Regions from separate parts of the Prolixibacter sp. NT017 genome, predicted to be linked through region 2. Evidence: riboswitches for the same ligand, from Rfam matches in the RefSeq annotation. Region 2 holds a riboswitch; the other holds the start of a gene.
What was found. Region 2 has a riboswitch for thiamine pyrophosphate ahead of GJU87_RS15220 (TonB-dependent receptor). Riboswitches for the same ligand answer to the same signal wherever they lie in the genome.
Positions count from the first base shown of each region.

Region 1: another riboswitch for thiamine pyrophosphate. It lies ahead of thiM (hydroxyethylthiazole kinase); the one in region 2 lies ahead of GJU87_RS15220 (TonB-dependent receptor).

Region 1 covers NZ_BLAV01000001.1:2,309,060-2,316,902, forward strand. Annotated here, with positions in the region: gene thiL (thiamine-phosphate kinase) at 1-93, opposite strand, end outside; gene GJU87_RS09670 (TenA family protein) at 117-764, opposite strand; gene thiE (thiamine phosphate synthase) at 751-1,398, opposite strand; gene thiM (hydroxyethylthiazole kinase) at 1,395-2,189, opposite strand; TPP riboswitch at 2,333-2,434, opposite strand; gene GJU87_RS09685 (hypothetical protein) at 3,094-4,218, opposite strand; gene GJU87_RS09690 (LytTR family DNA-binding domain-containing protein) at 4,593-5,348, opposite strand; gene GJU87_RS09695 (sensor histidine kinase) at 5,329-6,180, opposite strand; gene GJU87_RS09700 (NAD-dependent epimerase/dehydratase family protein) at 6,400-7,383, opposite strand; gene GJU87_RS09705 (SDR family oxidoreductase) at 7,380-7,843, opposite strand, start outside.
Region 2 covers NZ_BLAV01000001.1:3,645,646-3,653,488, forward strand. Annotated here, with positions in the region: gene GJU87_RS15210 (DUF5683 domain-containing protein) at 1-346, shown strand, start outside; gene GJU87_RS15215 (lytic transglycosylase domain-containing protein) at 355-1,989, shown strand; TPP riboswitch at 2,400-2,495, shown strand; gene GJU87_RS15220 (TonB-dependent receptor) at 2,530-4,932, shown strand; gene GJU87_RS15225 (hypothetical protein) at 4,987-5,514, opposite strand; gene xseB (exodeoxyribonuclease VII small subunit) at 5,783-5,986, opposite strand; gene xseA (exodeoxyribonuclease VII large subunit) at 5,994-7,463, opposite strand; gene GJU87_RS15240 (S8 family serine peptidase) at 7,471-7,843, opposite strand, start outside.

The DNA.
Region 1 (7,843 bases), 1.3 Mb from region 2:
ACCAATCCCGGTGACATTCTGTGTGAGCAATGATTTGAATTCCGGTGAAAATCGTTCAATAAAACCGAATTCACCTATTTCCCTGAGTTTCATTTTTCATGGGTTTTCATGATTCACTAAACGGGCCATGCTTCCTGTCTCCAGGCACTGTCCCAAAACATCCACTCCAGCTGACATCCTTTCATAAACGCTCTTGTCATACCAACCCTGCGTTCTTCCGTACTCCGAACAGCCAATTCGTCTCCTATCGAAAGGGCCTGTTCCACCGCCAGGGCAAAATCCTCACCTCCGTACGTATCAATCCATGACTGGTACGGGTTATCCCCGGCCGTTTGATTCACCAGGATATAATCTCCAACCTTCTTGTATACCAAAAAACAAGGCAGGACCGATGCCACCACTTCTTCGATGGAAGCCCCGGTCAGTTGCCCGTACATAAATCCGGTATAGAGCTGGCAAGAGGGAGTCGGTTCGGTATGATTGGTTGTCCCGTTAAGGTAAAGCTGATGCAGGGCTTGTTCTATGGCTACCGTATCGGATGAGAAATGCAAAAAGGCTTCCCGCCATTCCTTCCGGTCCAACCGGGCCGCGATGCCCGCCAGTATTTTACCATATTCAGCCAGGTAGAGCGCATCCTGCTGCAGGTAGAAAAAGAATTTCTCTTTCGGCAGCGTGCCGTTCATCAATTCGTGCAAAAAGGGCAGCTTTAAAATGGCTGCATATACTTCTTCACTGGCCTTCCAGGCCTGTTCACTCCATTTCATTGGGTACTCTTTTTTTAATGGCTAATTTTAGTTCTCTGGCAGCTTGTTGGGGATTATCGGCAGACGAAATGGCTGAAACAACCGCAATACCGTCGGCTCTGCTATCCATTACCTGCGCTGCATTTTGCAGATTGATCCCTCCGATGGCTACTGCCGGATGCCGGGACAGGGAGGTCGCTTCTTTTAACCCCTCCAAACCAAACGGCTGCAGCGTATCGGTTTTGGTCAATGTGGCAAACACCGGTGAAATCCCGATATAATCCACATCCATCCGGTTGGCTTTCTCTACCTGTTGCATCGTTTCGACCGATAAGCCCAGGATTTTATTCTTACCCAAAATCCCGCGGGCCACCTGCCAGGGCATGTCGCTTTGCCCAATGTGTAATCCATCTGCATCTACGGCCAGGGCAATATCCAGCCGGTCGTTGATAACTAACGGGATGTGTAGAGGATCGAGCAAAGCTTTCATGCGAATTCCCAGTTCATAGAATTCGCGGGTCGTGCCATCCTTTTCCCGTAGCTGAACCATGGTCACGCCTCCCTTTACCGCTTCCTCCACGATATAGCTAAGCGAGCGACCGTTGGACAGTTCCCGATCGGTTACCAGGTACAGACTTAAGTCGAAGGAAGTCATAACCGGAAAGTTTGTGCGATATCGGCTTCCGATAGCTGGTAAAGCGTATCGATAAATTGAAGCTGTAATGAACCCGGACCGGAGGACTTATCAGTGGCCAGTTCGCCGGCAATTCCCATCACGGCCATGGCATGCGTGGCCGCTTTCAATGCGTCGCTGTTAACTGCTGCAAAAGCGCCGATCACAGCTGTTGCCGTACATCCCATCCCGGTCACTTTCGGCATGAGAAGGGAGCCGTTTTTAATGGTGTGAACACGGATTCCATCCGTGATGAAATCCTCCGGACCGCTGATCACCACGACTGCTCCATTCCGGCTGGCCAGTTCGTTGGCACTATCGAGCGCCGAACGACTAGTCGCTGTACTATCCACCCCTTTCGTCCGTGCTTTGGCATGGGCCAAAGCCATAATTTCGGAGCCATTGCCCCGGATAAAATCCGGCCGGCATTGTTCCAGGATTTGGGCGGCTACTTCATTCCGGTAAGGTGTAGCCCCTACTCCAACCGGATCGAAAACAACAGGGATACCTTTTTCCCTGGCTGCTTTTCCCGCCAACAGCATCGCGTCGACCCAGTGCCGGCTAAGTGTTCCCATGTTGATCACCAACGCCGAGGCGATTCGGACCATATCGGCTACCTCCTCCGGCGCATGGGCCATCACCGGGGAAGCCCCTACGGCCAGTAAGGCATTGGCCGTGTTATTCATCACCACGTAATTGGTGATGTTGTGTACCAGGGGCGATTGCTCCCGTACCGCTTTCAAATCAGTGCTAATGGATTTTGCATCAATCATAGTTCTTAATTTTTGAGCACCATTAACAACCGGATTCAGGAAAATGCATTTGAACCGAGCACGTCTGCTCTCCATCCATTCAATAAAAAAGCCGCTCCGCAGAACTGCGAAACGGCTTGTATCTATTCTATCAAATGAATCGACAAATACAATCCTCGTTTCCCTCCGCTGTTATGATACATTTCAGGTTTAAAGGGTATAATCTCAGACTGCCATTTCTCCGGCAGACACCCCTAACGAGATAAGGCAAAGGTATTAAAATTTCATTTTTGGCAACATCCGGCACAACAAATTTGCATCCCGGTCATTAAACTGCTTACAACCCCCCCATAAAAAACCCTTATAGGGATCAGATGAAGATCCTTATAAGGATCGGCAACAGATGGTAGTAACCCTTTTCCGAAAAAGGTTATAAGGATCAGAGGAAAATCGTTATAAGGATCTGCAGTGGATAGTACTAACTACCAGCCGTAGGTAGTTACCAGTATCTGCTTCCGGTAGTACTAACAACCAGCCACGGGTAGTTACCTTATCCCTCGACCGGTAGTTATAAGTACCTGACACGGGTAGTTACAACTACCGGCGCCGAATACCGGATAACCGGAGTAGCGTCGTGGGCGTATTCTCTCATTATACAACCGGAACATTACGAAAGAGAACAATTGTTTCAAAAGAATGATCCCGACGGTCGTTGGGACACAAATCAAAGTGCTCCTTCTACCCATGTCATGGTTTGGTCTTTTCGGGCACACATGCCTTAATCCCTGCACAAAACCATTCCCGCTCGCTCCTGCCCAGTGAAATATGCAACTGATTTCACAGGGCCTACCCGGGCGACTTTGACGAGAGCCACATTCATCTCTTCGCGGTAATGCTGGGCGTCAACACAATGAAGAATATTGAATTAATAATAAGCAGACATTCCGGAATAATTAGGATAAAACTGGAAGTACCCCATGCTGTTTTGCACTGCTTTTTTTCCATTGCTCTCTATTGGTGGCTTATTGTACTCAACGCAAATCGTTTGTTTCCCAAAAGTAGGTTTAAGTCTTTTCACCTGAATAAGATAAGCAGGCATTGCTATATTTTTACCTGTTTCAAAATATTTTTGTAATGAGAAAATCTCTGTTTCTTCCCCGTTTATGGTAATCTTAAAATCCTTTATACTCAATTCAGGAGCAATATCGATACAATTAAATTCCTTTTCATTTACCATTTGGCTTAAATGCGAAGGGTCTTTACTTTTCAGAACCATTGGCCGAAAGGATAAAAAAAGTGAGTTATACCCGCCATTATTTGGCCAGACATGTAGATTATATACTTCGCCGGTTCCGATCTTGTAGTCCAGTTGTTGTTCGTTATCAATAACCATATGCCAGGACCAGGCTTCCAACGTAGTTGACTTATAATTTCCATCGTTAATATAAAACGCATTATAAACCCTCTCCGGCAACTCAATTTCGTAATACCCATTTTTGTCACTCCAAACCCCACACGCATCTTCAAATGCATCAGGTTTAATCAAGATAAATGATTTTAAAGGTTTATCATTAAAATCTGTTATATGTCCATACACCTTATGATAACAGGGAAATATATTTTTCTCCAGGGTAGTGCGAGATGAATAAATGCGAACCTTGATCAAAGCAGGTAGGGATTTCAGCTGTTTTACAGAAGACATAATTCGGAAATGCCCATTTATGAAATCAACTTTATAACCTGTTTCTATAGCCGAAAGATTCTCCTTTATCTGAAAAGTATGTGTGTAAGCCACGGTACTATCGGAAAGAAAAACGTCTACCCTCACCTGAAATGAATCGGCCATTGCAGGGCCATAAACCTGAAGTGTTGAATTAAAATACCCAGTTGCATTTAATGCTGATATTGTAACGGAATCGGTCTTGCAATTGTACCAATAGGCTAATATCGAAGATTTGTCATTCCTAAACGGGAAATGATATTGACAATAACCGTGAACATTCATCAGAAACACTGTCACCAGCAACAAAAAGTATGATTTTCTATTCATGATCTTATCCTTTATTACAGTACTATAACAACAATCTTTACAGACTGTCTTTATTTAAGAGATTGACCTTTTATTCGACTGAAAAGGGTATGAAAATGTTGCAGGTTCTTGACCCGAACCATTGTTATCAGCATACCGCCAACCGTGGTCCCGAAAACTAATAAACATGAACTAGAAATAGCGAACCGGAACTGAAATCTGGTTGTATGTATGCTCATTGTTGGAAGTTTTTGCTCTTTCTTCTAGCCTGTTCCGGAAGAACGCCCTCTGATGGAAACCGGAAATGGTCTCTCACACTTATCGCCTCCGGCGATGTGGGAGAATGAAAAATGATGTGGATAATTGAAAGAGCGGGAAGGGTTCTCAATAAAAAATCAACGATCGAGCCAAAGTTTAAAATCTTTAGCACGCTCGCGGCTTACAATAACATCCTCCTCCGAATTGGGAGTTATTTCGATTTTGAAGCGACTGTTAAACCATGTGTGAATATTTCGGATGCTTTCAATATTTACCATGTATTTCCGGTTTACCTGGTAAAACAGTGCAGGATCGAGTAGTGATGAAAGCTGGTCGATGGAATAATTAACCGGGAAACGGGTATTATCGAAAGTAACTGCAAAAGTCAATCCATCATCATAAATAAACCAGGCTATATCTTCGCTTTTTATCGACCGGTAGCGATCGCCAAGTTTTACCAAAAACCTCTTTTTTATTTCCGGTTTTTCATTGAGAACGATCCTTTTAATCAGTTCGCTTTCAGGCGGCAGAAACATTTCCCTGAAATTCCGAAACTTATCCATCGCATCTTTAACTTCATCGTAATCATAAGGTTTTACAATATAATCGATGCTATTCATCTTAAAGGAACGCAACGCATATTCATTGTACGCGGTTGTAAAAATTATTGGTGTTTTCACTTTTACCTCTTCAAAAATATCAAAGCAATCGCCATCGTTTAAAAGAATATCCTGAAAAACCAGGTCCGGAAAAGCATTATTCCGGTACCATTGTATACCTTCTTTGACCGAACCGATTACATCGAGCACTTTTATTTCCGAATCATATTTCCCAAGCAATTGAATTAATCGGAGTGCTGTATGTTTTTCATCCTCAAATATTAAAACGTTCATAATCGGAATAATTTAACACCGGTATTTTAACTTCAAATTCACCGTTGGTTTTGTTAACGATTACTCTCTTTTGTGATACCAATTCGTATCTTTTTGAAAGATTTTTTAATCCCGTTTGTGTGGAAAGTCTTTTCGCATCGCGCGGATTCAAATTGTTCCTTACCACAATAAAATCATTCTCTTTGCTAATCGTAATTCTCAACGGATTTTCAGGATTATATTTGTTATGATTAATGGCATTTTCCACCAAAAGCTGCAGTGTAACGGGAGGAAGAAAAGTATTTTCAGCAAAGGATTTGTCCAGCCTGTTTTCCAAAAAAACACCATCATCGAGCCGTGTTTTAATAAGAAAAAAATAGGCTTCCAAAAACATCAATTCCTCTGACAGTTTTACCAAATGAAACTCATTCTTTTCAATAATATAACGAAGTGTTCTGGACATTCTCACAATAAAATCGGCTGAAAGGTCGGCATCTTCATAAACGAGTGATGAAAGCACGCTTAAGCTGTTAAATAAAAAATGAGGTTCAATCTGCGCCTTCAATGCTTTGTATTGGGCCAGAATATTTTCTTTCTCCAGTTCTTTTGCTTTTAGTATTTCATTCTGAAGGTTTTTTTGCATTTCGTAATACCCATCGAATGCAAGAATTAACAGGTAAATACTCGTCAACGGAACAGTTAGTTCAGGATTCAGAAATGAGTTTTTGCTCCAGACCTCCGCATTTCCAAAGAAGTAAACATCACCCAAGCGGTAGAAATGGTTTAACGAAGCAACAAGAATAAAACCAAGAACAGCATGTAAACAGGTAATAATAACTATTTTAAGCCCCACTCTTTTTATATTTCTTGTCCAGTGTTGAAAAAAGCCATTGAAATAATCGGCAATCTTCCAAATTATCAGGCCATAAAACACAAAAAAAAGGGTAAACACCAGGCTGCGAAAATTCAATTCGAAGGGTCCATACGGGAAAGACTCATCAAAACTTTTTATAATGGTTTGAATAAGAAAAACCACCCAAAAACGAAGCCAAAACTTCCTTATCCCTTTCATTTATTTGATATAGTTATTTTCTCTGAACCACAAGATAGCCTTTTCTATTGATTGATGTATTGGAGTTATTTCAAAATCAATTTCATTCATCGCTTTTTGAGCGGTGTAAAAATTATCTTCACACAACATCTTTGCGTTAACGCCGGTAAGTTGATTAGGGATATGAAATACATGTTCCAAAATATCTCCAACAAAACCGGCAGTTTTAAGTACCCAGGAAGGAATCTGAATAAAAACAGATTTTTGATTTACGATACCCTTAACCATTTTAAAAAAATCAAGATAGGAAAGATTTTCGCCGGCCAGCAAATAACACTCTCCCCTTTTTCCATTAAGCATAGCATTCACCACTCCTTGTGCCGCTGCCTCCACGTCTACAAAATTCTTCCCTCCGGGAGGATAAAAGATTACAGGCTTTTTTAGCACATGGAAAAATATTCGGCCACTACTTGGTTTTGTATCATTATCTCCAATCATAAAAGTTGGATTAACCACCACTGCGTTCAGTTGTTGCTTTGCTTCCTGTAAAACCATTTGCTGTGCCAGTAATTTGCTATAAGCATAGCCCGATTTTTTTAGCCAGGGCATAAAGGGTTTTTGCTCATTACCCGGCGCACTTTTAGCACCGTTACCAAAACAATTGGCCGAACTAACAAAAACAAAACGTTTCACTTTGCACCTCAAACAGGCGTCAATCAGGTAGCGGGTACTTTCAATGTTGGTTTTGTAAAAGGCCTCTACATTTGAAGGTGACTGGGAAGTTTTAGCGGCCACATGTATAACATAATCGCAACCACTAACCGCTCGTTCCACATCGCCCTTATCGGTTATCTTACCTTCAAAGAGTATACAGGTTACTCCTTCCAACGCTTTACGATTACTGCCTTCACGCACCATCGCACGCACAACAAATTTCTGTTCGGCCAGTTTCCTTACAACATGTGCCCCAAGTAATCCATTTGCTCCTGTTACAAGTACATTCATTTACAAATATTTCCAGCAATTTGTTTCGTGCTTTTTATCTCATTTTGTAGTGAAATACGCATTATTTTCAAACGCATCCAAACCGGAACAATTTTGAACATTAGCCAACTTAATTTATTCATGAACCCCGGAATTATTAACTCATCATCTTTAAGCAGCTGCCGTATACATATTTGCGCAACTTTTGCAGTGGATAGCGCTGTGCTACGAATAAACCGGTTATGGCTGTCTATCCGGCGAGTAACTTCGGCGTTGGTTCGCATTCCGCCGGGATGCGCCACACTTACCGTTATTCCCGTTCCCTTTAGTTCGGCTCCCAATCCACGTGAAAAAGAATATACAAACGCTTTCGATGCAGGATATACCGTTTTAAACGGCATCGGCCCAAATGAAGCCATACTTGCGATGTTTAAAATGTACGCTTTCCGTTGTCGTTTTAGAACCGGTAAAAGCAACCGGC
Region 2 (7,843 bases):
GTACCGGACCATATCGCAGTACAGTAGCCCAAGCCAATTAACGGCACAGGACAAGGCATACCTCGACAAGTTTATCAATAATCCCTCGATTGATCTTACCAACTCCACTCATTTCAATTATGTGACCAAGCAATTGCAAAGTGGTAAAGATTTCTATCGGAGAAACAGGGATTTAACAATTATTGGTATGTTTGCATTGCATGTGCTAAATATCATTGATGCAAGCGTTGACGCAAACTTTTTCGATTATGACATCAGTGATGATTTGAGTATGCGGATCGCACCTGCTCCAATGAATTATTACGGCAGGCAAACAGTTGGCGTTAAGGTCAACATCAAATTTTAGAGAACGATATGATGGGAAAGTGGAAGAAAATTACATTGCTCGTGGCTTTTGCGGGATTAATCCCGGCGACACTGGTTGCCAAGGATGATTCCAAGACCAGCCGGGATTACGATTTAAAGAAGGCAAGGTTTATTGCCGTTACCAAACTCGACACCGTCGACAATGGTTACGACAAGACCTATACCCTCCCGAATGAAGATTTAAGCGAACTTGAAGCACAGAAACTCGATTCGATGGTCAACACCTGGTATGTCCAGAATGCCTTCGAATTTGATAGTCTCAGTTATAATACTCTACCCGACTCATTGAAGAAAGCACTTCCGGATTCTGTTTACATCAACAGACTTCAGGATATTAATTCGTACATCGATCTGTCTTTCAACAATACCGTCAAGAATTTTATCACGCTCTATACCATCAAACGTCGCGACCAGGTAAAAGTGATGCTGGGGCTCGCCAATTATTACTTCCCGATATTCGAACAGATTCTCGATAAATATAATCTGCCGCTGGAACTGAAATACATGGCCATCATTGAATCGGCATTGAACCCGAGAGCTTTCTCCCGGGCTGGAGCTTGCGGTCTGTGGCAGTTTATGTATGGAACGGGTAAAATGTTAGGACTGGAAATCAATTCATTTGTTGACGAACGTCGCGACCCGGTGAAATCAACCGAAGCTGCGGCCAAATATCTCCAAGATCTGTACAACATTTATGGTGACTGGCACCTGGTGATTGCGGCATACAACTGTGGCCCGGGCAACGTAAATAAAGCGATTCGCCGTTCGGGAGGCACCAAAAATTACTGGAAAATCTACTATCATCTTCCGCGCGAAACCCGTGGTTATGTGCCGGCATTCATTGCTGCTGCGTATGTTATGAACTATGCAAAAGAGCACCATCTGGCCCCCACTCAACCTTCGTTTGATATTGTAACTGATACCATCCAAGTTCACAATTATCTCAACTTCCAACAGGTTTCAGCGGTGCTGAATATTCCGGTGGAAGAGCTTCGTGATTTAAACCCGCAATATCGCAGAGACATTATTCCAGCGACAGCGAAGAAGGCATACACGCTGAAGATTCCGGCCAATAAAACCTCGGATTTCATCGATAAGGAATCGTTTGTATTCGCTTACAACCGCGATAAGTTCTTCCCCAACAACAAAATTGTTGTTCCCAGTCGCCATTATTCCTACTTCACTCCGGGTGATGTGGCAGGCAAAGACAAAGTTTACTATACTGTGAAACGGGGAGACAACGTGGGCTTTATTGCAGAATGGTTTCATGTGAGAGCTTCCCAGGTAAGGTACTGGAATAATATTCACCGAAACCTGATTCGCGTTGGACAGAAACTGGTCATTTATGTTCCCAAAGGAAAAGGAGCACATTACAAGCAGTACAACTCAATGACCTTCGCACAAAAGCAATCGGGTAAAGTACCTGCCAACAGAGCAGTTCAGTCAACAGTAGATACTGATGGCCCGTATACTATTTACACAGTGCGCAGGGGAGACAATCTCTGGACGATTGCACGGAAATATCCGGGAGTTTCCAATTTTGATATCATGAAGATGAATGGAATCAAAGATGCGAAAAGCCTGAAACCAGGCCAACGGATTAAAATTCCAACGAATGCATAAAGTAAAATGAAATAAAGAACAAGGGCTGGCGAACACCAGCCCTTTTCTTTTTTCTAATTCATTTTGCACCGGAGTAATTTTGGAGCACTCGAACTCCGGCGAGGTAAAAAGGCAATTAGAATAAAAAGGAGTATGTGCAATAATAACTTTTTATGTCCATACATACAAATTTTCGACTTAATTTTCAGAGTCATAACTCCTTTTCTTCCCATCACCATTCCCATTAAGAACTGTCAGCATCCTGCATTCTTTATTTCCTTTTCAACTCCACTTTCATTCCTCTATTTACAATTTTTTACTTACTCTATTTTCCTGATTTCATGGTGACTCCTGCTTCGGAAAAATGACAGTAAGTCCGTTTCCCGCCCATATTCATACGGGTTCTAAATATTTCTATACCTTTGTACCGCTTTCAAACAATGGGGTGCCTTAAATAACAGGCTGAGAACATACCCTTTGAACCTGTCCGGGTAATTCCGGGTAGGGAACATGTGTTACTCTACTCCCATTGGTTTTTATTCATCTAAAAACCGATTTAAAATGAAAAAAATTCTTGCTTTATGGCTGCTGCAGCTGATCTTCCTTTCAGCGAATGCGCAGAACACGTTGAACGGACGTGTGGAAAATGAAAAAGGCCAACCGCTCATCGGTGCCAATGTTGTTATCGAGAACACATTTGTCGGGATGCCAACCGACCCAAACGGAGAGTTTCGTTTTGAAAATTTAAAAACAGGAAACTACGTGCTAAAAGTTTCTTACCTGGGATACCAGCCGGTTTCCCGAAAAATTACCGTACCGGTAAAAGGAAAACTTGCCATTACCATGAAATCTTCAGCGGTACTGGCTGATGAAGTAATTGTTTCGGCAACACGTGCCGGAGACAAAACGCCTGTTGCCTATTCCGATGTGTCGAAAAAGAGCATCGAAGAACAAAATATGGGACAAGATATTCCCTATTTGCTGAGCATGACACCTTCGTTGGTGACAACATCGGATGCGGGAACGGGAATCGGCTACACAGGTTTCCGTATTCGGGGAACCGATGCCAACCGTATTAACGTGACTGTTAATGGTATTCCGGTAAACGACGCAGAATCGCACGGTGTATACTGGGTAGACTTGCCCGACCTGGCTTCATCGCTCCAAAATGTGCAGGTTCAGCGCGGAGTGGGAACATCGACGAACGGAGCCGGCGCATTTGGTGCAACCATCAATATGCAAACGAACAATCTGAACAAAGACGCTTACGCGGAAGTGAACTCTTCTGCCGGCTCGTTCAACACGTTTAAAAATACAGTGTCGGCCGGGACCGGTTTATTGAATGGAAAATTCTCTTTCGACGCCCGACTTTCCAAAATTACTTCGGACGGTTACGTCGACCGCGGTTGGTCCGATTTAAAATCGTACTACCTCTCAGGGGGATATTACACAACCAAATCAATTCTGAAAGTCAACATCTTCTCCGGTATCGAAAAAACATATCAGGCCTGGTATGGAATTCCTTCCGATATGCTGGCGACCAACCGCCGGTATAATCCGGCCGGTGAGTACACCGATGCTCAGGGGAAAGCGCACTATTACAACAACGAAACCGACAATTACTGGCAGGACAACTACCAGTTGCTGTACTCCCATCGCTTCAATGAGCATCTTAATATGAATGCGGCACTGCATTACACGTACGGTCGCGGATATTACGAGGAATACAAGCCCGACCAAAGTTTCGTAGATTACCTGATGACGCCTCCGACCATTGGTGGCACACAGGTACAGTCGACCGATTTAGTGCGCCGGAAATGGCTGGATAATGATTTTTACGGAACAACTTTCTCGTTGAACTATGACAAGGGTAAAAATAGTATGACACTTGGAGGTGCCTGGAACCAATACGACGGCCGGCACTTCGGAAAAGTAATCTGGGCTCAGTATTATGGTGAAAATCCGATTAACCATCAGTGGTACTATTCTACCGGACTTAAGACCGATTACAACGTATATGGCAAGTTGAACCACCAGTTCTCCTCGAGGCTCAATGCCTATTTCGATTTGCAATACCGGCATATCGGTTACAAAATCGACGGGAAAGACGACGACTTGAGGGATATTACCCAGAGTCACTCTTTTGACTTCTTCAATCCCAAAGTGGGGATTTACTATTCGCCAAATGACCAGAATAAGATGTACGCGTCGTTTGCAAAAGCTCATCGCGAGCCAAACCGCAGTAACTACGTCGATGCCGCTCCGAATGGTCCCATGCCTACATCGGAAAACCTGAACGATTACGAAGTCGGCTATAATTACCGCTCCACGAATTTCGCTTTCGGTGTCAACTTCTACTTCATGGACTATGTCAATCAGCTTATCCTGACTGGCGAAATTAACGATGTTGGCTCAGCGATTATGACCAATGCTCCGAGCAGTTACCGTGCGGGAATTGAATTAACCGGAGGTTGGCGAATTTGCAAGTCGCTCAGGTGGGATGCCAATGCTACTTTTAGCCGGAATAAGATTAAAAATTTTACCGAATATGTTGATGATGCAGACAACTATCCCCAGCAGATTTCCAACTACCTCGGAACAACCGACATTGCTTTTTCTCCGGATGTCGTAGCGGGAAGTAAAATCAGCTGGCAACCAACAAAGCCGCTTTCGGTGAACTTCTCGTCCCACTATGTTGGGAAACAATACATCGACAACACTTCGTCTGAAAACCGGAAACTGGATGCTTACTTTTTCAGTAACCTGAAAGCTGACTATCACATCCCGACGAGCCTTTTCAAAGAGTTAACCTTATCGGTTATGGTGAACAACATCTTTAACGCGATGTACTCAAGCAACGCGTGGGTTTACTCCTATTACGAAAATGGTGTAAGAAAGAAGATGGATGGATATTATCCGCAGGCAGGTATTAATTACCTGGTCGGAATTCGAGCCAGATTCTAGAATCTGAGGTAAAAAAGGAAATAAAAAAACCCGCTCAAGGCGGGTTTTTATTTTTTAGTCTTGATTGCCGTCACCAATGACAGCCTGAATACCTTCGTTTGTCAATACAAACTCTTTGTCTTCCTTAATGCAGAAACCTTTCTTCACATTCTTGTTCAGACAGTCGCTGGCATTAGAAAGCTTTGGAATTCCGGCTGCTTTCAATTTCTTGGAGATCATCGGTGTAGAGAATTTCTGGGTTCCCTGTGAGTGCAGATAGACTGCAGTCGCCAAAAATTTCCGCACCTGATTGTTATCGGCTTTTTTCTCTTTCAGGTAATCCAATAACGGATCACTTGATACAGGTTTTTTCGCCTTCACTTCACGCGGTTTGCGACCACGACGTGCAACAGGACGAGCCTCTTCGGCTGCCACTTCTCCAACTTCTTCCCCTGCAGAAGCTGCTGCAACCTCGCCTCCTAAACTTAATAATCCAGGAGCGCGATCGAGAATACGTCCTAATTGTACTTCCACCCATTCCTTTTCACCCTCGCACGAGAAACGGAATGAACCTAATGTTAATTCAATTTTTGAGTCGGCCATTTTTTAGAATTTTAAATATGCTGCTATCAGAAATGTGATAGTATTCAGAATACTATCGAGCCAAAATTACAACACTTATAGCTATGTTGCAAGCAATTTATTTTCAATGTTCGATTATAATAGCATTTATAACATATTTTAAAGCATGCTTGTTCAAATCGAATATAAGATTGAAAACCAATAACAAATACCAAGGACCTTCCTCTTTACTCAACGCATACATAGCCACAAAAGCGTCAAAAGGCAGCTATTTTCTATAACTCAGGCACTAGTTATCCTCCATTTGGTTCAGGATGTTTTCTACTTCTTCCTCCGTCTGGTGTAACCGATCTTTGCACACCTTAATCAGATAGGATACTCTTTTTACCTTATCGGAAAGCTCATCCACATCAAGTTCTTCACTTTCCATCTGCTCGAGTATCTCTTCTATCTCATTGACAGCCTCTTTGTATGAGATCTTTTTCTTTGTCATGACTGATTTATTTTTTTGATGATTTATTTTCTTTATTTAAAACACGACTGGTAAATGTGCCGTCTTTCAACAACGTACGAACTTCGTCGCCTTCTTGTAATTGCGCTGTTTCTTTCAACGCTTTTCCGTTATGATAAGTAATCGAATAGCCTCGCTTCAGAATATTCAAAGGATTCAACAACTCCTTTCTCTTTTCTGCAAGTAACAAATGGTTCTTTTCAGCAGAAAAACGATTTTTCGATTGTCTCTTAAGCTTTTCCAACATGGCATTCATTCGCGATCTTCCTTCCTCCATCTGATGTGCTGAAGCCCGACTGATATAATGAAGGTACTCATCCAATTTGTTCCGGTTATCATGTATGAACCGTCCGGATAATTCCTTTATCTCATCTTTTTTCCGGGATAACCGGTATTCGTTATTCCGCAAAACCTCACTGACAGAACTTTCCAGCTGCCAGCCATAACGGCTTAGCTTCTTTTGCCGGTTAAACAACAACTGCTGAACCACAGGCTTCAGGGTTTTAACAGCACTATCGAGCCGCTGCCGAGATTCTGCCAAAATATTCTCCACGGAATTGACAAACTCCTGTTGCAATTCATCCAGGTGGACATCAAACTGCATGACTCCGGCAATCAGAAATTCGGCTACAGCTGTCGGTGTTTTCATGCGCGTATGCGCTACCATATCGCTGATGGTATCATCCTTTTCATGCCCTATACCGGTTATCACCGGAAGGGGAAACTGCGTGATATGAAAGGCCAGTTCGTAATCGTCGAAACAACTTAAGTCGAGCTGTGAACCTCCCCCGCGAATGATCACCACGACGTCGAAGAAGTCTTCGTACAGGTAAATATGCTCCAGTGCAGCAATAATTGACTCTTTGGCCTGGTTCCCCTGCATCAGGGCCGGAAAAAGATGCGTGTAAAAACGGTAACCGTAAGCATTGTTATTCAATTGATTCTGAAAATCCTGATAACCCGCCGCCGTCGATGAAGAAATGACCGCAATTTTCTGCGGAACCATGGGTAATTCCAGCTCTTTGTTCATCTCAAATACGCCCTCGTCCTTCAACCGGTTGACTACTTCAAGCCGTTTCCGGGCCATGTCGCCCAGTGTATAAGTTGGGTCAATATCCCGAATATTCAGGCTGAAACCATACAGCGGATGAAACTCAACGGTGGCATTCACCAGTACCTTCATTCCTTCCGAAAGTGGTTGTCCCGCCGTTGTCTCAAAGAAGGGCCGAAGCATCCGGAATGTATACGACCAAATGGTTCCACGGGCCTGTGCCAGAACTTCATCAGAATCTTCATCCTTTTCAACGAGCACCATGTAGCAGTGTCCGCTCCGATTGACTTTCATCTCGGATATCTCTGCAATTACCCAGACTGCTGTCGGGAAAGCGTCCTGAAGAACTCCTTTTACCCGATTATTTAGTTCAGATAGTCGTAATTTATTTTCAATTGATGAAGCCATGTACACCTTACTTCTTTATGAGTTTATGGTTCTCCGTTACTCCTTTTGTAATCACCTGCAGAAAGTACAAACCTGACGGCAGTGAACCCGGATTTAACCATTGGATTCTGCCTGACAAACGTTCTTCTTTCAAAATTGTTCCTGTGCCGTTAAGCAATATACAGGTAGCCGAAGTATCATCCAATAGCCCCGGCCCCTGGTACTCCAACCGTATGTTGTTCACAAAGGGATTGGGAGATACTTTCCATTGCTTTTCTGATTTATCTTTAGTTACCGTCTCCTGCAAAAGTAACGACGCCTTCTCGAAATCGGGAATACCATATCCCAGGTAATTATCCGGCAAATCGTACTGACTGGCACTTTGGATAACGGCATCGATT